4 regions of the Streptomyces sp. NPDC052023 genome follow, and region 1 is predicted to be linked to each of the others. Evidence: riboswitches for the same ligand, from Rfam matches in the RefSeq annotation. Region 1 holds a riboswitch; each other region holds the start of a gene.

The links. Region 1 has a riboswitch for cyclic di-AMP ahead of ACIHCM_RS04110 (M23 family metallopeptidase). Riboswitches for the same ligand answer to the same signal wherever they lie in the genome.
Region 2: it holds a riboswitch for cyclic di-AMP, as region 1 does, so the genes downstream of both, ACIHCM_RS30775 (transglycosylase SLT domain-containing protein) here and ACIHCM_RS04110 (M23 family metallopeptidase) in region 1, are expected to answer to the same signal.
Region 3: it holds a riboswitch for cyclic di-AMP, as region 1 does, so the genes downstream of both, ACIHCM_RS27415 (M23 family metallopeptidase) here and ACIHCM_RS04110 (M23 family metallopeptidase) in region 1, are expected to answer to the same signal.
Region 4: it holds a riboswitch for cyclic di-AMP, as region 1 does, so the genes downstream of both, ACIHCM_RS24850 (transglycosylase family protein) here and ACIHCM_RS04110 (M23 family metallopeptidase) in region 1, are expected to answer to the same signal.

Annotation. Positions count from the first base shown of each region.
Region 1 covers NZ_JBIUBW010000002.1:14,834-20,457, reverse strand. Annotated here, with positions in the region: gene ACIHCM_RS04125 (dihydrofolate reductase family protein) at 1-435, shown strand, start outside; tRNA gene ACIHCM_RS04120 (tRNA-Met) at 522-595, shown strand; gene ACIHCM_RS04115 (PP2C family protein-serine/threonine phosphatase) at 754-1,992, shown strand; cyclic di-AMP (ydaO/yuaA leader) riboswitch at 2,208-2,385, shown strand; gene ACIHCM_RS04110 (M23 family metallopeptidase) at 2,397-3,449, shown strand; gene ACIHCM_RS04105 (PrsW family intramembrane metalloprotease) at 3,552-4,856, opposite strand; gene trmB (tRNA (guanosine(46)-N7)-methyltransferase TrmB) at 4,899-5,624, opposite strand, start outside.
Region 2 covers NZ_JBIUBW010000021.1:11,440-17,063, reverse strand. Annotated here, with positions in the region: gene fahA (fumarylacetoacetase) at 1-675, opposite strand, end outside; gene ACIHCM_RS30780 (HAD family hydrolase) at 1,032-1,910, shown strand; gene ACIHCM_RS30775 (transglycosylase SLT domain-containing protein) at 1,874-2,347, opposite strand; cyclic di-AMP (ydaO/yuaA leader) riboswitch at 2,351-2,528, opposite strand; gene ACIHCM_RS30770 (CocE/NonD family hydrolase) at 2,810-4,804, opposite strand; gene ACIHCM_RS30765 (hypothetical protein) at 4,827-5,525, opposite strand.
Region 3 covers NZ_JBIUBW010000016.1:118,155-123,778, forward strand. Annotated here, with positions in the region: gene ACIHCM_RS27405 (M16 family metallopeptidase) at 1-515, shown strand, start outside; gene ACIHCM_RS27410 (M16 family metallopeptidase) at 512-1,900, shown strand; cyclic di-AMP (ydaO/yuaA leader) riboswitch at 2,102-2,269, shown strand; gene ACIHCM_RS27415 (M23 family metallopeptidase) at 2,282-3,034, shown strand; gene ACIHCM_RS27420 (GntR family transcriptional regulator) at 3,223-3,918, shown strand; gene ACIHCM_RS27425 (HPr family phosphocarrier protein) at 4,097-4,378, opposite strand; gene ACIHCM_RS27430 (GNAT family N-acetyltransferase) at 4,557-5,624, shown strand, end outside.
Region 4 covers NZ_JBIUBW010000013.1:106,671-112,294, reverse strand. Annotated here, with positions in the region: gene ACIHCM_RS24860 (cytochrome P450) at 1-341, shown strand, start outside; gene ACIHCM_RS24855 (transglycosylase family protein) at 487-1,587, shown strand; cyclic di-AMP (ydaO/yuaA leader) riboswitch at 1,805-1,984, shown strand; gene ACIHCM_RS24850 (transglycosylase family protein) at 1,988-2,686, shown strand; gene eno (phosphopyruvate hydratase) at 3,248-4,528, shown strand; gene ACIHCM_RS24840 (septum formation initiator family protein) at 4,640-5,116, shown strand; gene ACIHCM_RS24835 (DUF501 domain-containing protein) at 5,158-5,624, shown strand, end outside.

The DNA.
Region 1 (5,624 bases):
CGCTGGCTGGCCCTCGCCTGCGAGCTGGCGGCCCTGTGCCCGCCTTCGGAGACGGCCTTCAGCGTCGGCGCGGTGGTCGTGGCGGAGGACGGTACGGAGCTCGCGCGAGGCCACTCCCGGGAGGGCGGCGATCCGGTCGTCCACGCGGAGGAGGCGGCGCTCGCCAAGATCGACGCGACCGACCCCCGGCTGCCCGGCGCCACGGTGTACACGAGCCTGGAGCCCTGCACCCACCGCGCCTCCCGGCCCCGGCCCTGCGCGCGCCTGATCCTCGACGCCGGGGTGGGGCGCGTGGTGACGGCCTGGCGTGAGCCGGACACGTTCGTGGCGGGCGCCGACGGGAGCGGGGTACTGGCGGCGGCCGGGGTGGACGTGGTGGTGGTTCCGGAGTACGCGACGGCGGCCAGGGAACCCAACCGGCACCTGGCCGTGTGAGGGACCTCCAGGTCCTGGTCGGCGCGGGCCTGCGGAAACCGTGGCGCGGAGCGTCCCGCGCATGGCGTACACTGGTGTCATACCGACGCGGGGTGGAGCAGCTCGGTAGCTCGCTGGGCTCATAACCCAGAGGTCGCAGGTTCAAATCCTGTCCCCGCTACTGAAGGCCCGGGGCCGGAATCCAGATCATGGATTCCGGCCCCGAGTCGTTTCCCGGCGCCGGTTCCTCCGTCATCCGGTCGGCCCGTCCGGCTGGTCTCCCGCGCCCGCTCCAGGAACTCTGGACAGGTGCGACGACCTGCGTAACAGGAGACGACAGTGCGGCCTGCGGAGGCAGAGGGAGAGCGGCCGTACGCCAGATCCGGCGACCGCGTCCCCGGTGACCCGGCCCCCGACGCCGCCCCCGGCCCCGGCGGCCCCGCGTCACTCGCCGGCCCGGTGCCACCCGCGCCGCCCCCCGAGGAACGCCCGATCTCCTCTGCCCGCACCTTCGTCCGCTTGCTCCCCGCCCTGCTCCTCGTCATCGGTGGCTGCTACGACTACCTGACCCCCAGCGGCTTCACCGGCGCCCCCCTGTTCACCGCCGCCCCACTCATCGCCGCCCCCCTCCTGTCCTGCCGGGCCACGGTCCTCACCGGCGTCGCGGCCCTCCTGGTGGTCGTGGCCATGGACATCCGGTTCGGCGAGGCCCTGAAGGTCGAGTCGCTCACCGAGGCGGTCACCGTGGCGACGGTCGCCGTTCTCGCCGTGCTGATCAACCGGCTCGTCCGGCGCAGCCATGCCCGCCTCGACTCGGCCTGGGAGATCGCGGAGGCCGCCCAGCTGGCGGTGCTGCCGGAGCCGATGGAGCGGATCGGCGGGTTCGAGATCGCCGCGCGCTACGAGGCCGCCCAGGCGGACGCCTTCATCGGCGGCGACCTCTACGCGGTGCAGGACAGCCGCTACGGCGTACGGCTGGTGGTCGGGGACGTGCGCGGCAAGGGTATGGGGGCGGTGGCGGCGGTCGCGGTGGTCATCGGGGCGTTCCGGGAGGCCGCCGAGCACGAGGCGACGCTGGCGGCGGTCGCGCAGCGGCTGGAGCGGGCACTGACGCGCGAGGCCTCACGGCGGGACGGCGTCGACGCCTTCGAGGGGTTCACCACCGCCGTACTCGCCGAGCTTCCGCACGACGACGGCGTCGTACGGATCCTCAACCGCGGCCATCCGCCGCCGCTGATGCTGTACGCCGACGGCACGGTGAGCGCGCTGCCCGCCCAGGAACCGGCGCTGCCGCTCGGCATGGGCGAGCTGGGCACGTGGGCGGACCGGGCGCAGGAGACGCCGTTCCCGGTAGGGGCGACGCTGTTGCTGTACACCGACGGCCTGTCCGAGGCCCGTGACGCGTGGGGCGCGTTCTACGACCCGGTGGCCGGGCTGGCCGGCCGGACCTTCTGTGGCCCCGGGGAGCTGCTGTGCGCGGTCGCCGACGAGGTCCGCCGGCACAGCGGGGGCGGCACCACCGACGACATGGCACTGCTCGCGGTACGGCGCCCGCACGGCGACTGTCACCGCGGGTGATCGAACGGAAGCCCTCCGCATAACAACTGACATGCAGTCAGATGTGGAGATGACTCTGAATGACGGTCAACTCGCCCGATTTTCGCCGTTCATGGACCTGTACGTCCTGGCAGAAAACGTTAAAGATCAAGTGGAACAGCTTGGAAATCAGGCCCCGGTTCTATTAACGTCCGATAACGCAGCGCGGTCGTCCCAGCCGTCACAAGAGGCGGCTCCGTGCGCACGCGCCGAATCCCGCGCGGGGCCCTCACCGGCCCACAGGGAACCGGGGAACCATCATCTTGGGGTGAATCGGGCGTATGCCGCCGTGGAAGCACGGCTGGTTTACGCGCGTAGGAGACCTTCCTGCTCCGAACCCGTCAGCTAACCCGGTAGGCGAGAAGGAAGGAAAGGAGTACGCCCACGTGGCGTCCAACCGGCCTGCCCCACAGGCCCCGTTCGTGCCGGATCAGCGCACCGCCGACGGCACCGAGACGTTCGTCTACGGCGCACAGCGCACCGACGAGGGCCCGTGGGAGGAGTGGAATCCCACTGCGGAGACCATCCGCCCCGTACGCGGCCGGCATCGCGTCAGCAAGCAGCGCGGCGGCGGGCTCGCCCGCAGCTCCACCGTTCTCGGCGTCGGCGTCATCGCCGCGGTCGGCGCGGGCGGCATGGCGAGCGCCAACACCGGCAAGCCGCCGGTGTCGATCTCGATGCCCGACCTGCCCAACGTCGGCTCGCTGATATCCGACGACTCCGACTCCGACTCCGCCGACACCTCGACCGCGAGCGCGCCGCTCAGCAGCCTCGGTACGGCCACCGCGGCCACCGCGGAGGGCACCACCGGCGCCGGTGAGACGCTGCGCGCCCGCATCATCGCGCAGGCCGAGCAGCAGCAGGAGCAGGTCGAGAGCAAGGCCGCCGCCGAGGCCGTGGCCGCCGCCGAGAAGGCCGCCGCCGAGGCAGCGGCCAAGGCGGAGAAGGAGGCCAAGGAGAAGGCCGCCGCCGCGAAGGCGAAGGCCGAGGAGGAGGCCCGGCAGAAGGCCGAGGCCGAGCGGCTCGCCGCGCTGGCCAAGCAGTTCACGCTGCCGACCTCCTCGTACACCCTCACCTCCACCTTCGGCCAGGCCGGCGCCCTGTGGTCGTCCGGCTACCACACCGGCCTCGACTTCGCCGCGCCGACCGGCACGCCCCTCAAGGCCGTCCACAGCGGCACCATCACCGAGGCCGGCTGGAACGGCTCGTACGGCTACAAGACCGTGCTGACCCTCGACGACGGCACCGAGATCTGGTACGCCCACCAGTCGTCGATCGGCGTCAGCGTCGGGCAGAAGGTCACCACGGGCGAGGTGATCGGCCGCGTGGGCGCCACCGGCAACGTGACCGGGGCCCACCTGCACATGGAGGTGCACACCGGCGACTCCGGTGGCATCGACCCGCTGGCCTGGCTGCGGAGCAAGGGCCTCAACCCCTGAGGGCCTCCTCCTGACGCGCTTTTCACGAACCCCGGCGGTCCTGACGGCAACCCCCCGACGTCAGGGCTGCCGGTTTCGGCTGTCCGGGGGCCGGGGGGCGTCCTACGACCGGTAGGGGTTGTACGCCGGGTAGGGCGCCGCGGGCCCGTGCGCAGGCGCCCAGCCGTACACCGGCGGCATCAGCACCGGCATCGGCGGGGCGGTCGTCCGGGCCGCGTACTCCAGGGCCGGGCGGGCGATCTCCCGGCGGCTCCACAGCTCCTGGAGCAGCTCACGTTCCCGTACGACGAAGTCGGTGCGGGCCCGGCCCCGGCGGCCCCGGTGCCGGAGGAAGGCCAGGGACGTGGCGTACGCCTCGTACTGTGAGACCGCCCGGGCGGCCGGTCTGCCGAGGTGGTGGCCCGCGTACTCGCGGGCAAGCCGGCGGGCCCGCATCGAGCCGAGGGCGAAGGGCTCGGACGGCGAGATCCAGCCGGCCACGACGTAGGCCGGGAGCTCCTCGCGGACGGTCCGCAGCTCCCGCTGCCGCGTCCAGATCACCAGCCAGGTCAGCAGCCCGAACGCGGGGACCATGAAGCCGCCGTACACCGCGAGGAACCCGTAGTCACCGAAGGTCGCAGAGCCGTTCCAGAAGGCGTGCATCCCCATCGCGAGCAACAGCCCCGTCGGCGGGAGCAGCACGCGGCGCAGCCGCTGGCGCTCCGCGGCGAGCGCGGCGATGCCGAAGCCGATGCCGGTGAACACGGTGAACAGGGGGTGCGCGAACGGCGACATGATGACCCGCACGAAGAACGTCGCGGCGGTCACGGAGGCGATCCCGCTGTGGCCGGCCAGCTGGTCGGTGCCGAACGCGGTGCCGAGGTAGAGGATGTTCTCGGTGAAGGCGAAGCCGGTGGCGGTCACCCCGGCTATGACGACGCCGTCGAGGATTCCGGTGAAGTCGCGGCGCCGGAAGAGGAAGAGCAGCAGGATCGCGGCCGCCTTCGCGGACTCCTCGACGATCGGGGCTATGACCGTGGCACCCCAGGTGTCGGCGCTGGCCGGGTCCGCGGTCGCTATCCATCTGGTCGCGAAGCTGTTCGCGATGATGGCGATCAGCGCGGCCGCGCAGGCGCCCCAGGAGAAGGCGAACATCAGGTTCCGCCAGGGGCCGGGTTCGACCCGGTCCAGCCAGCGGAAGACGGCTATGAGCAGCGGCACGGGCAGGACCGCGAGGCCGAGCCCCACCAGGAAGCCCTGGGTGCCGGTCTGCTCCCGGACCAGGGCCAGGATCACCAGGCCGGACAGCGCGAGCAGCGTGATCAGCGCGCCGTACCGCACCCACCGCCGGTGCCACCAGTGCGCGTGCCGCAGGGGGCCGCCGAGGGGGATGCCGGGATGCGTCGGGTACGGGGGACTGGTCGCCACGGCATTGACCCTAACGAGGGGAGATTCGAACGAGGGAACGTTTTACGGCTGACCTTCGTGCGCCACGCGACGGAAGAGCAGGTCGTTCACCACGTGTCCTTTCTCCAGCCCCTGCCCCTCGAAACGGGTGCGCGGGCGGAAGCCGGGGCGTGGCGCGAAGCCACCGTCGGGCCGGGTGTTCGCGAAATCGGGGTGCGCGGTGAGCACCTCCAGCATCACCTCGGCGTACGGCTCCCAGTCCGTCGCGCAGTGCAGCAGCGCGCCCGGCTTCAGGCGGGTCGCGGCGAGGGTGAGGAAGGCCGGCTGGATCAGCCGCCGCTTGTGGTGGCGCTTCTTGGGCCAGGGGTCGGGGAAGAAGACGCGCAGCCCGTCGAGCGAGTCGGGGGTGAGCATCTCGCGCAGCAGGATGATGGCGTCGCCGTTGGCCACCCGGATGTTGCTCATGCCGCTCAGGTCGGCGAGGTTGAGCAGATTGCCCTGGCCGGGGGTGTGCACGTCCACGGCGAGGATGTTGGTGTCCGGGTCGGCGGCGGCCATCTGGGCGGTCGCCTCGCCCATGCCGAAGCCGATCTCCAGCACGACGGGGTTGTCGTTGCCGAACAGCTCGGCGAGGTCCAGGACCCGCGAGCCGTCGATGTCCAGCCCCCACTTGGGCCACAGCCGCTGCAACGCGTCCGCCTGCCCCGAGGTCACCCGGCTCCGCCGTGGCTGAAAACTCCGGATCCGGCGTTCGAAGTGCGACCCGGCGGGATCCGCCTTGGGCCCGTC
Region 2 (5,624 bases), on a different contig from region 1:
GTCGTTGAGGAGGCACAGGCCGAAGACGTGGTCGCGGAAGCCGGACTGCGGCACCGGCGTGCCCATCGCCGACGGGACGCCGACCACGAAGCCGACCTCGGCCTCGATGTCCAGCCGGACCGACGTACCGAAGACCGGCGCGGTGTCGGCCAGGGCCTTGCGCTGCCCCGAGGGGCGGACGACGTCGGTGCCGGAGACGACGACCGTGCCGGAGCGGCCGTGGTAGCCGATGGGCAGGTGTTTCCAGTTGGGTGTGAGGGAGTCGGCGGCGTCGGGACGGAAGATCTGGCCGACGTTGCGAGCGTGGTTCTCGGACGCGTAGAAGTCGACGTAGTCCGCGACCTCGAACGGAAGGTGCAGGGTCACCGAGGACAAGGGGTGCATCAGCGGGGCGAGGGACTCGCGGTGTGACGGCACGGTGACCCAGGCGGTGAGCGCGCGACGGACGTCCGACCAGGCCGTGCGGCCGGCGGCGAGCAGCGGGTTGAGGGTCGGGCGGGCCAGCAGCTCCGCGTACGGGGAGCCGAGCGCCAGGGCGGCCGCGCCGGCGTCGAGGACGTGGTCGCCGAGGCGGACACCCACCGTCCGCTCGGCGGACCCGGCGGGTGAGAACACGCCGTACGGAAGGTTGTGCGGACCGAAGGGGTCACCCTCGGGGACATCGAAGGGGGGCATGGGGTGCTGCCTCACTTTCGTACGCGCGGTCCATGCGGTCGCTGATCACGTTACGGCTGCGGCACCCGTCTTGGGCAGTGTGTGAAACGCGTTGAAGGCACTGAATGTCCTGAATAGCTCCTTGTGCCTTCGCGTCGCCGCATGTCCCACCGACCCGTCACAATGACCGCCCCCGATCCGTCAGCGCAGTGAAAGCAAGCATCGCACCGGCCACTGACAACAGCGGGCGGCACCCTGCGGGCACGGACGGCGAACCCGGCGCAGGTCCTCCCCGGCGCCACGTGAGGGTGAAAAGCAGACGGTGTGAAGGTAGTTGGGAATGAACGGTGCGGGTCCGCTGTCCGTATTCTCGGATCATGGCCGCACCCATCGCATATGCCGCGCGCACTGAGTACGCGCGCACCGACTACGCCCTCATCGCCACCGACCTGGACGGAACGCTGCTCCGTGGCGACGACACGGTCTCCGACCGTGTCCTCGCCGCGCTCGCGCGGGTCTCGGCGGCCGGAGCCCGGCATCTGGTGGTGACCGGCAGGCCGGCGCCGAGGGTGCGGCCGCTGCTGGAACTCCTGGGCGGCGGGGGGCTCGCGGTGTGCGGGCAGGGCGCGCAGTTGTACGACGCCGGCGCGGATCGGCTGCTGTGGTCCGTGACGCTGGACCGGGAACTCGCGGAGACCGCGCTCGGCAAGATCGAGGCCGAGGTCGGACAGGTGTACGCGGCCGTCGACCAGGACGGCGTCGACGGGCTCACCTTGATCGAGCCGGGGTATCTCATGCCGCACCCCACGCTGCCGGCGGTGCGGATCGATCGCCGCGACGACCTGTGGTGCGCGCCGATCAGCAAGGTGCTGCTGCGTCATCCGACCCTGTCCGACGACGAGTTGGCGGCGGTGGCCCGCGCGGTGGTCGGTTCGCTCGCGACCGTCACCATGTCGGGACCGGGAACGGTCGAGCTCCAGCCGTGCGGCATCACCAAGGCGACGGGACTTGCGCTGGCGGTCCGGCACCTGGGCCTCGGCCCGGAACGGACCATCGCCTTCGGGGACATGCCCAACGACATCCCCATGTTCGACTGGGCGGCGCACGGCGTCGCCATGGCCAACGCCCACCCCGAGCTCAAGGCGGTGGCTGACGAGATCACCCTGTCGAACGAGGACGACGGCGTCGCCGTCGTCCTCGAACGGCTGCTGGCCGAGGCTCAGTACGGGCCGAAGACGTTGTCGATGGAGCCGTAGCGGTCGGCCGCGTAGTTGCAGGCGGCGGTGATGTTGGCGACCGGGTCGTACGGGTCGTACGCCGTGCCGGGCACGTGGTAGGCCGCGAAGGTCGGGTCGATGACCTGGAGCAGACCCTTGGACGGGGTGCCCTTGGCGGCGTTGGAGTCCCAGTTGTTGATGGCGTTCGGGTTGCCGGACGACTCACGCATGATGTTGCGGTGGATGCCGTCGTACGAGCCCGGGATCCCCTGCTGCGCCATGATGTCGAGCGACTGGCGGATCCAGCCGTCCAGGTTGTTCGGGTACGTCGTGACCGAGGTGACGGCCGCGGGCGTGGCGGCGGACGCGGTGGTGGCGCCGACGAGCGGCAGGGCGAGCAGGGCGGCGCCGGTACCGGCGACGGCGAGCCTGCGGGCGATGCGGGCGGTGCGGCTGTGCTGACCGTTTGCAGTCATGGGGACTGTCCTCTCCGGCGCCTGCGAGGTGAGCTGTCGGGTTCGGGCGGGGAGGTGCCCGGCCGCCTCTTGCGAGTGCGACTTCACCCCGAGCCGTTCCGGTGTGCCGTGCTGTACGGCCTCCGGTCCGGCAATCCACCTGGGTCCCCCGCTCCTGCCGTGCGGTGAGTGAGTCCGTCATGGGTGGCTCGGGCGGCGGCAGGATTCGGCGTTCCGCCCGACTGGCCGGGAACGTATGCGAGAGCACATGTCCGAAACAAGTGGCGATTTCACATATCGCGGGATTTGATCTTCGAATTGCCTGTTTGGCGCCCTTGATCCTTCGCGTCCGGCAACGGTCAACTCGGTTGTGCGCAAAGGCAGGTCGCGGGACCTCTGTAAGGAAATCGTGAAGGCGTCCGAGTGAGCCAAGTCACGCGCGAGCAGAAGAATGGCAAATCGGGCAATAGGCCCAAGTCCTAGTTAACCGGCGGTCCGTGGAATTCGCTCTTCCCAGGTGCGGTGGAAGACCACTTCTGCGCCATCGGTGCAAATCACCTCATTCGAGGTCAAAAAATATTCCGCCGTGCAGGCGATCTCCGACCGTGTGCGGATCGTCGTGTCCCAGGCGAACTCCGGGCGGTGCAGCCGGATCGACCAGTCCGAGCGGGTGCGGGCCGACAGCGGATCGTCCTCACGGACGGTGTACGTCTCCAGCGCGTCCTCGGTGTACTCCAGCCCGTCGGGGTGCATGCGCGTGCCGCCGCAGCGCGGGTCGACCTCCAGCCGCCACTCGCCTTTGGCCACGTCCCGCACGACCAGCCGCTCCGGGCGCGGTTCGTCGAGCGTGGCCGGCTGGGCGACGCCGAGCGGCCCGTACTGCTCCGGTTCGCCGAAGGTGAGCGGTGGGCCCACGGCACGCGCGCGTACCGGCAGTTCGAGGGCGCTGCCGGAGGGGTCCAGGGTGAAGCCGGCTGACGAGTCCGGCTGGGGCCAGATCCAGGGCCAGTACGCACAGGAGACGGCGAGGCGGATGCGGTGGCCGGGTGGGAAGGCGTACCCGATGCCGCTGAGCTCGAAGGTGACGTCCCCGGTGGCCCCTGGGACCCACGGCGTGACCCGGTCACGCCCCTCGCGCGCGGAGAGGTTGATCACGCCCCGTGTCACCAGGGTCGAGGAGCCGTCCGGCGCCACGTCGCACACGCGCGCGACGACCTGCCCGCGCGGCACCTGCGAGGTCAGCCGCAGCCGTACCCGCGGCCGCCCCAGCACCCACGTCTCCTCCGGCACCGCGAAGTCGAAGCTTGCCCCGCGCGCGTCCTCCTCCCGCTGGTCCGGCGGCAGGTCGGCCTCGCCCCCGGACGGGACGAAGCGCCCCGCGTCGACGCCGGTGTGCTGGGGCGACCGGACGAGCACGGGCTCGCCCCGCAGGGCGTACGTGACCGTCGTCACATGGGGTGAGGGCCATGCGGGCTCGCCGACCCAGCGGCCGGGCAGCGTCTCGTACCCGGGGGCCGGGGGATGCGCGTCCATGACGTAGGACCGCAGCAGCGGCTCGGACATCGCGCCGGTGTCCTCGCCCTTCAGCCAGTGGTCCCACCAGCGCAGGGTCTCCTGGAGGAAGCCGATCGCCGTGCCGGGCGGCATGCCGCGGTCGGGGTACTGGTGCGACCAGGGGCCGATGAGGCCGCGGACGCGGTCCGCCGGGAGGCGCTCGACCAGGCGGAGCACGCTGTCGCGGTAGGGGTCGTGCCAGCCGCCCACCGCCAGCACCGCGGCTCCGACGGCGCCGTAGTCCTCGCCGGCGCCGCCCTGCCGCCAGTAGTCGTCGCGTCCTTGGTGGGCGAGCCAGGTGTGGACGAAGGGCTCGACCTCTTCGAGGCGCCGCAGCCACATCTCCCGCCAGGCATCGCCGACATGGTGCGGGTCGGGCGGGCGGCAGGCGAAGGCGAGCATGGCCGCCGCCCACGCGTGCATGCCGGCGGCGAGGACGGAACCTCCCATGTAGTGCACGTCGTTGTCGTAACGGTCGTCCGCGGAGCAGACCGCGACGATCGCCTTGAGCGGCTCGGGCGCGAGGGCCGCGATCCGGAGGGAGTTGAAGCCGCCCCAGGAGATGCCGAACATCCCGACCTTGCCGTCGCACCAGGGTTGCGCGGCCAGCCAGTTCACCACCTCGACCCCGTCGGCCAGTTCGGTCGCGGAAAACGCGTCCGTCGGGACATCCTCGCTGTTGCCGTGCCCGCGCACGTCGACGCGGACGGAGGCGTAGCCGTGGCCGGCGTACCAGGGGTGGCGCTGATGGTCGCGGGGCGCGGTCCAGTCGGTCAGGCGGTACGGGAGGTACTCCAGGAGCGCCGGTACGGGCTCGCCGGTGATCGGGCGCCACACGCGCGCGTACAACCGGGTTCCGTCGGGCAGCGGGATACGGAGGTCCTGATGAGTCGTCTCGTAGGGGAAGGACGTACGGATGCGCATGAGCGTGACCCCAGGGATGGCTTCAGTGGACCGGGAGCGTCGTGCGGCGCGGCCGGGGTCCTGCGACCGGCTCCGCCAGGCCGGGGGCGACGGTGATCGCGCCGTCGGTGCCGGACCGGGCGGGGCGGAAGGAGTGGGCCATCAGGAGGAAGGGCAGGCCGCCGAGGGCCACGCCCGTCGCGATCGACACCAGCGTGCGCAGGCCGACGATGAGGCCCCCGGGCAGCGCGTGTGCTGCCGCGAACGGCACCGCGAGAGCGGCGGCGGGAGCCGGCCCTGTGGTGACCAGGCGGACGGCGCGGCGTATCGCCCGCGACGGAAGCGCGAACTCCGTCGCGCGTTTACGCCCGGCCAGGTGACGGCGGCAGGTGACGTACTGGACGAGGCCGAACGTCATGCCGATCGCGGGAGCCGAGAGGCCCCGGTACCGGCCCCGGTGCCGGCCCGTGACCACCGGGCCCGCGACGGCGCCGATGCTGGTGGCCCAGCGGAGGGGGAAGCCGGTCACGGTGGCCACGTGGGGCGTGAGGAGCCCGGTGCTCGCGCCGACCAGGCCGAGGCCCGCCCAGGTCACGGCCGCGGCGGGGACGGCCGTGGCGTAGAGCCCAAAGGCGATCAGGACGGCGCCCCAGGGCACGGCGCGGTGGAGGCCGGGGAAGGCGCGGCCGTCGCCGGACGGCGGCAGGCTCTCAGGTCCGGTGGCGACGGCGGTGCGGGGCAAGGGTCACCTCTTCCGGCTAAGTCGATAAATATCTGCTCATATCAACTGATCAAAAACATACCCGCCGTGATCCGATACCGCCTGAGGTGTAACGGTGGG
Region 3 (5,624 bases), on a different contig from region 1:
CGTCCCGCCTGTACAACCGGCTGGTACGACGGGACCGTACCGCCGTCGCGGCCGGGTTCGGCCTGCTGCGGCTGGCCGGAGCGCCCTCCCTGGGGTGGCTGGACGTGAAGACGTCCGGGGACGTCGAGGTGCCGGTCATCGAGGCGGCCATCGACGAGGAGCTCACCCGGTTCGCCGAGGAGGGCCCGACGGCCGAGGAAATGGAACGCGCGCAGGCCCTGTTGGAGCGCGAGTGGCTGGACCGGCTCGGCACGGTCGCCAGCCGCGCCGACGAACTCTGCAGGTACGCGGTGCTGTTCGGCGACCCCAAGCTCGCCTTCACCGCCGTGCGGCGCGTCCTGGAGGTGACGGCCGAGGAGGTCCAGGAGGTCGCCAAGGCACGCCTGCGGCCCGACAACCGCGCGGTACTCGTCTACGAGCCCACGGCCACCGAAGCCGGCGAGACCGACGCAGACGACGACACCGACGCCGCGCCGGCCGCCGCCGGCGACGACACCGAGGAGGCGGCCAAGTGACCGAGCTCGCCACGATGGACTTCCACCCCCAGCCGCAGGCGGGCGAGGCCCGCCCCTGGGCGTTCCCGGCCCCCACGCGCGGGGCGCTGGACAACGGCTTGACGGTGCTGCGCTGCCACCGGCCCGGCCAGCAGGTCGTCGCCGTGGAGGTGCTGCTGGACGCGCCTTTGGAGGCCGAGCCGGCCGGCCTGGACGGCGTCGCCACGATCATGGCGCGGGCCTTCTCCGAGGGCACCGACAAGCACTCCGCCGAGGAGTTCGCGGCCGAGCTGGAGCGCTGCGGCGCCACCCTGGACTCGCACGCGGACCACCCCGGGGTCCGGCTGAGCCTGGAGGTGCCGGTCTCCCGCCTGCCCAAGGCCCTCGGCCTGCTGGCCGACGCCCTCAGGGCTCCCGCGTTCGCCGACAGCGAGGTCGAGCGGCTGGTCCGCAACCGCCTCGACGAGATCCCGCACGAGCTGGCCAACCCGGCCCGGCGGGCCGCCAAGGAGCTCTCCAAGGAGCTGTTCCCGGCGGCCTCGCGCATGTCCCGGCCGCGCCAGGGCACCGAGGAGACGGTCGCGAAGATCGACTCCGCCGCCGTACGCGCCTTCTACGAGCGGCACGTCCGCCCCGCCACGGCCACCGCCGTGGTCGTCGGCGACCTCACGGGCGTGGACCTCGACGCACTGCTCGGCGAGACCCTGGGCGCCTGGAGCGGCTCCCAGGCGCAGCCGCGCCCCGTGCCGCCGGTGACCGCCGACGACACCGGCCGCGTGGTGATCGTGGACCGTCCCGGAGCGGTCCAGACCCAGCTGCTGATCGGCCGGGTCGGTCCCGACCGGCACGACCGCGTATGGGCGGCCCAGGTGCTCGGCACGTACTGCCTGGGCGGCACCCTCACCTCCCGCCTGGACCGCGTCCTGCGCGAGGAGAAGGGCTACACCTACGGGGTGCGCTCGTTCGGCCAGGTACTGCGTTCCGCTCCCGACGGCAGCGGTGCCGCCATGCTCGCCATCAGCGGCTCCGTGGACACGCCGAACACCGGCCCCGCGCTGGAGGACCTCTGGACGGTGCTGCGCACGCTCGCCGCGGACGGCCTCACGGACGCCGAGCGGGACGTCGCCGTGCAGAACCTCGTCGGTGTGGCGCCGCTGAAGTACGAGACCGCCGCGGCCGTTGCGGGGACCCTCGCCGACCAGGTCGAGCAGCACCTGCCCGACGACTACCAGGCGAGGCTGTACCAGCAGCTCGCCGCCACGGGGACCGTCGAGGCCACCGCGGCGGTCGTCAGCGCCTTCCCGGCAGACCGGCTGGTGACGGTCCTCGTCGGTGACGCGGCGCAGATCAAGGAGCCCGTCGAGGCCCTCGGCATCGGTGAAGTCACCGTCGTGGCGGCCGAGTAGAGGCCGCGGAGGGCACGCGCGCGCAGGGGCCCTGGTGACGGATGCGTCACCAGGGCCCCTCTATGTCCGGATTGGGGCGGAGGTTGCCTGTCTGACCTGTGGGATGCGCTACAAACGCCGGATTGCGTTTGGGGATTGAAAGATGTCCCGCTTAGCGTCATCCGGGCTGTCCGTCAGGCAGTGCGCCGCACCCGCGGCACCGGACAGTCATCGCCGAGTCCCCGTACGGCGCGAGCCAGGGGAGCCGGGGACCCAACCATGAAGTCCCTGGGGTGAATCGGACGCCCGCGCGCCCAGCGAGGGAGTCCGTAGGAGACCTTCCTGCTCCGAACCCGTCAGCTAACCCGGTAGGCGAGAGGGAAGGAAAGGACCAGCCACCACATGGCGTTCACGCGCGCCACCGGGAAGCATCGCCGTCCCAGCCGGATGAAGCGCACCACCGCCCGCGCGGCGGGTGTCGCGGCGCTCACCACCACCGGTGTCATCGGCACCCTGGCCGCTCCCGCGCTCGCCGCCGAGCCCGCGGCCGAGCAGACCGGCCTGCTCCCGGTCATCACCATCGGCGACTCGGTCGCCGAGCAGATAGACGCCCAGGCCGCCGCCCAGAAGCAGGCCGCCGCGGAGAAGAAGGCCGAGGCCGCCGCGAAGAAGCGGGCGGAGGAGCGGGCCGAGGAGGCGCGCGAGGCCAAGGAGCGCGCCGCCCGCGAGGCCGAGCGCAAGCGCCTCAACACCTACGTGGCGCCGATCAGCGGCTCCTACGTCTCCACCGGCTACCGGTCCGGCGGCGCGCTGTGGTCCTCCGGCAGCCACACGGGTGTCGACTTCCACGCCGCGAGCGGCACGCCCGTGCACGCGGTCGGCTCCGGCACCGTGGTCGAGGCCGGCTGGGGCGGGGCGTACGGCAATCAAGTCGTGATCAAGATGAACGACGGTACGTACACCCAGTACGGTCACCTGTCGTCCATCGCGGTCTCGGTGGGCCAGACGGTCACCCCGGGGCAGCAGATCGCCCTGTCCGGCGCCACCGGCAACGTCACCGGAGCGCACCTGCACTTCGAGGCCCGCACGACGGCCGAGTACGGCACGGACATCGACCCGGTCGCCTACCTCCGCTCGCACGGCGTCGGCGTCTGACGGCGCATCGCCCCGCTTCCCGCGGCCCCGGCTCCCTGAGCCGGGGCTTTCGGCGTTTCGTGCGCCGGTATGTCCAAAAGATATCCATGGATTCCGGCCCGCCATCGGAAATCCCGGCCCATTGCAATAGAGTCACGGAACACACGTCAGTCGTCGACGTTGCACGGGGATTAAGGCGGAGGTCGGTCATGCGTATTCCGGCGCATTCGGTGTGCACGGCCATCCGGGACGACATCGTCGCGGGTGTCTACGAGCGGGGCGGCCGGCTCACCGAGGAACTCCTCGCCCGCCGCTACGGAGTCTCGCGCGTCCCCGTTCGCGAGGCCCTGCGCACGCTGGAGGCGGAGGGCTTCGTGGTGACCCGGCGGCACGCGGGCGCGTGCGTGGCGGAACCGACGGAGCAGGAGGCCGCCGACCTGCTGGAGATGCGCCTGCTGCTGGAACCGCTCGGTGCCGCGCGGGCCGCGCAGCGGCGCACCGAGGCCCATCTGAAGGTGCTGCGCGGCCTGGTCAGACTGGGCCAGGACCGTGCCAGGCGGGGTGGCAGCGAGGATCTGCGCTCGCTGGGCGGCTGGTTTCACGAGACGCTCGCCCAGGCCTCCGGCAGCCCCGCCCTGATCGCGATGCTGACCCAGCTGCGACACAAGATCGCCTGGATGTACGCCGTGGAGGCGCCTGTCAGCCCCGCGGAGTCCTGGACGGAGCACGGTGCGATCGTGGACGCGGTGGCGCGCGGCGACGGTGAGCGGGCGCGGGCGGTCACGGCGCTGCACGCCGAGCGTGCGACCGGCGCGCACCGGCTCCGCTTCCCCGGAAAAGGTGATCGCGCGGACCGTGTGAGGACTTCGCAACATGCCGTAAACATGTCGGGCCTACGGCATTAACACGAGCACCGTATACAAAGAAGCGAAATCCTGCGGCGGCGCCTTTTTGCTGCCCTTTTCGGCGTTCCCGGAATTATTGACGAGCCGAGTTGCGAAAACGCGGGCGAGCGGGCCGGAATACGGCTGAAGCCGCGCCGCCCGGAAAGGGCGACGCGGCTTCAGGAATGCCGTCAGCGGGTCAGACGGTCTCGGGAAGCTCCTCGAGGCCCTCGGCGACCAGCTTGGCCAGACGGTCGAGCGCGGCGTCCGCGCCCTCGGCGTCGGAAGCCAGGACGATCTCCTCGCCACCCTGGGCGCCCAGCCCCAGGACGGCCAGCATGGAGGCCGCGTTGACGGGGTTGCCGCCCGCCTTGGCGATCGTCACCGGGACGCCTGCGGCCGTGGCGGCTCGGACGAAGATGGAGGCGGGGCGGGCGTGGAGACCCTCGGCCCAGCCGACGTTGACGCGGCGCTCAGCCATGTGATGCTGCCCTTCAGGTGTTCAGGGTTGTCTAGACCAGTTTCCCATATCGTGAAGCATGCCCGGACGGGCCCGTGTCCCGTCCGGGGAGCGAGCCGGACCGCGGCCTCGGTCCGGTCGGCATCCCTCCACAGACTGCCTCGCGCCGATGTCGTACGCGAGCCGTACTCTGGGGCCCATGCAGAGCCCGTCGGACCGGCACGAGTACCCCGCCCACTGGGAGGCCGACGTGGTGCTGCGCGACGGCGGCACCGCGCGCATCCGGCCCATCACCGTCGACGACGCCGAGCGCCTGGTCAGCTTCTACGAGCAGGTCTCGGACGAGTCGAAGTACTACCGCTTCTTCGCGCCCTACCCGCGCCTGTCCGCCAAGGACGTCCACCGCTTCACGCACCACGACTTCGTGGACCGGGTGGGACTCGCGGCCACCATCGGCGGCGAGTTCATTGCCACCGTACGCTACGACCGCATCGGCGCCGACGGCATGCCCGCGTCCGCGCCCGCCGACGAGGCGGAGGTCGCCTTCCTGGTGCAGGACGCCCACCAAGGGCGCGGTGTCGCCTCGACGCTGCTGGAGCACATCGGCGCCGTCGCCCGCGAGCGCGGCATCCGCCGCTTCGCCGCCGAGGTGCTGCCCTCCAACACCAAGATGATCAAGGTGTTCACGGACGCCGGGTACACCCAGAAGCGCAGTTTCGAGGACGGTGTCGTACGCCTGGAGTTCGACCTCGAGCCCACCGACCGCTCGCTCGCGGTGCAACGCGCGCGGGAGCAGCGCGCGGAGGGACGGTCGGTACGGCGGCTGCTGACGCCCGGCTCGATCGCCGTCGTCGGCACCGGACGCACGCCCGGGGGCGTCGGCCGCAGCGTGCTCGGCAACATCCGGGAAGCCGGGTTCACCGGCCGCCTGTACGCCGTCAACAGGGCGCTCGGCGAAGGGCAGAAGGAGCTCGACGGGGTCCCGGCATACCGCTCGGTGCGGGACATCGACGAGCCCGTGGACCTCGCCGTGGTGGCGGTGCCCGCGGAGCACGTGCCCGAGGTGGTCGCCGAATGCGGGGAGCACGGGGTGCAGGGGCTCGTCGTGGTCTCCGCCGGGTACGCCGAGAGCGGGCCCGACGGACGTGAGCGCCAGCGTGAGCTCGTGCGGCACGCGCGCGCGTACGGCATGCGGATCATCGGGCCGAACACCTTCGGGATCATCAACACCTCCCCGGAGGTGCGGCTCAACGCCTCGCTGGCACCG
Region 4 (5,624 bases), on a different contig from region 1:
CCCAGCCGCTCACCATCGGCGGCCAGGACATCGCGACCGGCGACCCCGTCCTCGTCGTACTCGCCGCCGCCGACCGGGATCCGGAGCGGTTCGCGGACCCGGACACCCTCGACCTGGCGCGCCGCGACAACCAGCACCTCGGCTACGGCCACGGCATCCACTACTGCCTCGGCGCCCCGCTGGCCCGCCTGGAGGGCCAGACCGCGCTCGCCACCCTCCTCACCCGCCTCCCGGACCTGCGACTCGCGGTGGATCCGGCTGAATTGCGGTGGCGCGGGGGGCTCATCATGCGGGGACTGCGGACGCTGCCGGTGGAGTTCACGCCTGCGCAGGAAACGTGACGCACTTTCAACTATGTGATCTTCACGTGATCTGTGCGGCATTAACTTGTGACAAGTGATCGTCTGCCTATACGTTCACCCATCAGCGCGGCCCCCCTGTTTCACCTGCCGCGCAGATCCCCGCTGTCGCGCGAAAGGTCCCCGCATGCTCTCCGGGAACGGTCGTCACCGTCGCCCCCGCCAGGCACCCGCTCTTGTCGTCGCGGCCGGAGTGACCGGCTCCGCCATCGCCATCCCGCTCCTCGGCGCCACCGGTGCGAGCGCCGCCGGCGGAACGACATGGGACCGGGTCGCGGAGTGCGAGACCGGTGGCTCCTGGAGCGCCGACACGGGCAACGGCTACTACGGCGGGCTGCAACTCTCCCAGCAGGACTGGGAGAAGTACGGCGGCCTCATGTACGCCGCGAGCGCGGACCGGGCCAGTCGTTCGCAGCAGATCGCCGTCGCCGAGAAGGTCCTCGCGGACCAGGGCGTGGGCGCGTGGGCGACCTGCGGGCCGCTGGTGGGGCTCGATGTGGACACCGAGTCGGCCGCGGTCGACACGGGGGTGGCCGGTGACGCCTCCAGTACGCCGTCGCATACGAGATCCAGCGATTCGGGAAGTCTGTCCAACTCGCTCGGCTTGTCCCACTCGTCCGGCCGTAGCCATGCCGACGGCTCCAGCGGTTCCGGCGGCTCCAGCGACGCCGATGAGTCGCATGGTTCCGGTGCGCCCACGGATTCCGCGAAGCCATCGAGTCCGGCAAACCCAACGAATTCCCCGGACTCCACTGAATCCGGCGAATCCGGCCAATCCCGCCCGTCCGACGGTTCCACCTCCCAGGAGGCCGGCGGATCCACCTCTCCCGATTCCAGTGGATCCCCCAGCTCCAGCGAATCCCCTGAATCGGGCGAATCCCCCTCAAGTTCCCCGTCTTCCGACGTGCCTTCGGGCATGCCGAGCACCTCGAACCTCACCGACACCGGAGCCCTCGGCACCGGCAAGCACCGAGGGGGCAGCGCGGACGAGGGTGACGGCAGGTCCGGAGAGTCCGCCGGGCGGCATGCCTCGCGCGGAGCCGCCGGCACCCGCGCGGCCGTCGACGGTTCATACACGGTCCGGGACGGCGACAGCCTCTGGAGCATCGCCGACTCCCTTGACGTGCAAGGCGGATGGGCCGCGCTGTACGCCGGGAACAAGAACGCCCTCGGTGCCGACCCCGACCACATCGTCCCCGGTCAGGAGCTCGACATCCGGGCGGAGTAGGCCGGCGAGCAGGCCCGGAAACGGCCTGCGGGCGGCGGGAGTTCACGTCACACTTCGAGCTGAATGTCCGTTTTGGCGAAAGTGTGGGATGAGTCTCAGAAGCCCTGATCGTCTTTGAAATTCCGTCGATCGCCTGTCTACGGTCATGACCGCTCGTCAACACGAGCCCCGGTTGCCGCAACGCCGAATCCTGCCAGCGGCCGGCCGGGAACAGTCGTCGCGTCAAGCGCCGTAGGCAGGAGCGGGGGACCCAAGGTAGGTGCCGGGCCCGGCAGTTGAGGAGACTCAGCGCCGGAACCGGCTTGGGGTGAAGCCACGCCTCCCAGGGAGGTGTGGCCGGGCAACTCAACCGGCCCGAACCCGACAGCTCACCTCGCAGGCGTCGGTGAGGGGATCAACCATGCTGTTTTCCAGCAAGGGCAAGCACCGTCGTCCGTCCAAGGCCGTTCGCGCCATCGCCGCGGTCGGCGTCACCGGTGCCGCCGCCGTCGCCGCGCCGCTGATGGCCGCCGGCAGCGCCTCCGCCGCCACGGCCTCCGAGTGGGACACCGTCGCCCAGTGCGAGTCCGGTGGCAACTGGTCCATCAACACCGGCAACGGTTACTACGGCGGTCTGCAGTTCTCCGCCTCGACCTGGGCCGCGTACGGCGGCACGCAGTTCGCCTCCACGGCCGACCAGGCCTCCAAGGAGCAGCAGATCCAGATCGCCGAGAAGGTGCTCGCGGGCCAGGGCAAGGGTGCCTGGCCGGTCTGCGGCACGGGCCTGTCGAACGCCGCGTACACCGGCGGTGGCTCCACCGACAGCGGCTCCGCCGCGAACGAGTCGCAGAGCACCGACACCAGCACGCGGGCGACCGAGGAGCAGCCGGCTTCGCGTTCCGAGGAGCGTCCGGCCGCGAAGGAGACGGTCACCACGCCGACCGGCGACAAGGTGAAGAAGGGCGACGGCGAGTACAAGGTCGCCGAGGGTGACACCCTCAGCACCATCGCCGCCGAGCACGACGTCAAGGGTGGCTGGGAGAAGCTGTTCCAGCTGAACAAGGACATCGTCGAGGACGCCGACCTCATCTTCCCGGGTCAGCAGCTGCACCTGAAGTAGGACGGCGTACGCCGCCGGCCCGCCGGAGGCCCCAGAGGCTCCCGTGAGGGTCACCCCCCGTCCCCACGGGCTCCCCGCCCTGGTGCGTGTTCCCCCGTACGCACCGGGGCGGGGCTTTTTTACGCCCCGCATCGGTGCGCCGCTATCGGGATCGTCGGTCAGCCGCCCCCCTGTCTCAGCCGTGCGCCGCCCCAGGCGCCCCCTCGCCCTGCATGCCGGCCGCGCGCCGCGCCGATGCCACCCGCAAGGACACGCGCTCGCCTGGGGTCCCGGCCCTTCATCGCCCGTGCACCGCGCCGATGCCGCCCACCGGACATCCACCTGCCCCGCGGTCTCGGCCATCCGGCGTCCCCCGGGTCGCCGTCCGCCGGCCCCCCGCCCCCTCACCCCCCGCTTCCCACCCCGTGCGCCCCCGTCTTTGTTTCGTTCGGAAACAATTTACTCTCGGTTCCGTCCACGAGATGGGCGACCGGCTGGCCGATCGCACGGAGGCGGTTAGGCTCGTCTCGCAGAGCCGCTGCGGTCCTGCTAAACCGCGTCACATCCACGAAGGAGATGCTCGTGCCGTCCATCGACGTCGTCGTAGCCCGGGAAATCCTGGACTCCCGAGGCAACCCCACGGTCGAGGTCGAGGTCGGCCTCGACGACGGCAGCACGGGTCGTGCCGCCGTTCCGTCCGGCGCTTCCACCGGCGCCTTCGAGGCCATCGAGCTCCGCGACGGCGACCCCAACCGCTACCTCGGCAAGGGCGTCGAGAAGGCCGTCCTCGCCGTCATCGAGCAGATCGGCCCGGAGCTGGTCGGTTACGACGCCACCGAGCAGCGCCTGATCGACCAGGCGATGTTCGACCTGGACGCCACCGACAACAAGGGCTCCCTCGGCGCCAACGCCATCCTCGGCGTCTCGCTCGCCGTGGCGCACGCCGCCTCCGAGGCCAGCGACCTGCCGCTGTTCCGCTACCTGGGCGGCCCCAACGCGCACCTGCTGCCGGTGCCGATGATGAACATCCTGAACGGCGGCTCGCACGCCGACTCCAACGTGGACATCCAGGAGTTCATGATCGCCCCGATCGGCGCGGAGTCCTTCTCCGAGGCCCTGCGCTGGGGCGCCGAGGTCTACCACACCCTCAAGAAGGTGCTGAAGGGCAAGGGCCTGGCCACCGGCCTCGGCGACGAGGGCGGCTTCGCCCCGAACCTCGGCTCCAACCGCGAGGCCCTCGACCTCATCCTGGAGGCGATCAAGGAAGCCGGCTACACGCCCGGCGAGCAGATCGCCCTGGCCCTCGACGTGGCCGCGTCCGAGTTCTACAAGGACGGCGTCTACACCTTCGAGGGCAAGGACCGCTCGGCCGCCGAGATGACCGAGTACTACGCGGAGCTCGTCGACGCGTACCCGCTCGTCTCCATCGAGGACCCGCTGTTCGAGGACGACTGGGAGGGCTGGAAGACCATCACCGACAAGCTCGGTGACAAGGTCCAGCTCGTCGGCGACGACCTGTTCGTCACCAACCCGGAGCGCCTGGCCCGCGGCATCGAGGACGGCGCCGCCAACGCCCTGCTGGTCAAGGTCAACCAGATCGGCTCGCTCACCGAGACCCTGGACGCCGTCGAGCTGGCCCAGCGCAGCGGCTTCAAGTGCATGATGTCCCACCGCTCCGGCGAGACCGAGGACGTCACCATCGCCGACCTCGCCGTCGCCACCAACTGCGGCCAGATCAAGACCGGCGCCCCGGCCCGTTCCGAGCGCGTCGCCAAGTACAACCAGCTGCTGCGTATCGAGGAGATCCTCGACGACGCCGCGGTGTACGCCGGCCGCAGCGCCTTCCCGCGCTTCAAGGGCTGAGCGACGCCCTCGTAGGAAGCGTCGTACGTACGTCCCCGCACCCGGTCCCGTACCGTGTGCGGGGACGTACGCGCGTGTGCACCACGCAGGCATGGGGAGGCGAGAGCCGAAATGGCCGTGAAGGAACGCGACCGTTTCTCCACCGCGACCAGGCTCAGGCTGCTCGGCGAGCAGACCGCGGCCCGTGTCTACCGCTCCCAGACCCGCCGCCAGGCCCGCCGTTCCCGGCTCACCGGCCGCGCGGCCCTGCTCGCCCTCGTCGTCTGTTCCCTGGTCGTCGCGCTCGCCTACCCGATAAGGCAGTACGTCGCCCAGCGCGCCGAGATCGCCGATCTGCGGCGGCAGAAGCAGCAGGCCGAGGCGCGGGTCGAGGAACTGCGCGACCTCAAGGCACGCTGGCAGGACGACGCCTACGCGGAGCAGCAGATCCGGCAGCGGCTGCACTACGTGATGCCGGGCGAGACCGGCTACATCGTGATCGACCCGGACGAGGCCAGGCAGTCCCGCTCCGACCAGGGCACGGCCGACCGCCCCTGGTACGCGAACGTATGGGACGGGGTCGACAAGTCCGACGCCGCCCACCACTGAGCCGGTCGCCTCCGGCCGGTGAACGTAACAGAGAGACAGGTATGGAAACGCCCCCGCCGCCCACCCCGCGCACCGAGCCCACCGACGCCGACGTCGAGGCCTTCAAGCAGCAGCTCGGGCGGCCGCCGCGCGGACTGCGCGCGATCGCGCACCGGTGCCCGTGCGGGCAGCCGGACGTCGTGGAGACGGCCCCCCGGCTGCCCGACGGCACGCCCTTCCCGACGCTGTACTACCTGACGTGCCCGCGGGCCTCGTCGGCCATCGGCACGCTGGAGGCCGAGGGCGTGATGAAGGAGATGACCGCCCGGCTGGAGACCGACCCGGAGCTCGCCGCCACGTATCGCGCCGCCCATGAGGACTACATCCGGCGCCGGGACGAGATCGAGGAGCTGCAGAACTTCCCCAGCGCGGGCGGCATGCCGGACCGGGTGAAGTGCCTGCACGTGCTCGTCGCGCACAGCCTGGCCGCCGGGCCGGGCGTCAACCCGCTCGGTGACGAGGCCCTGGC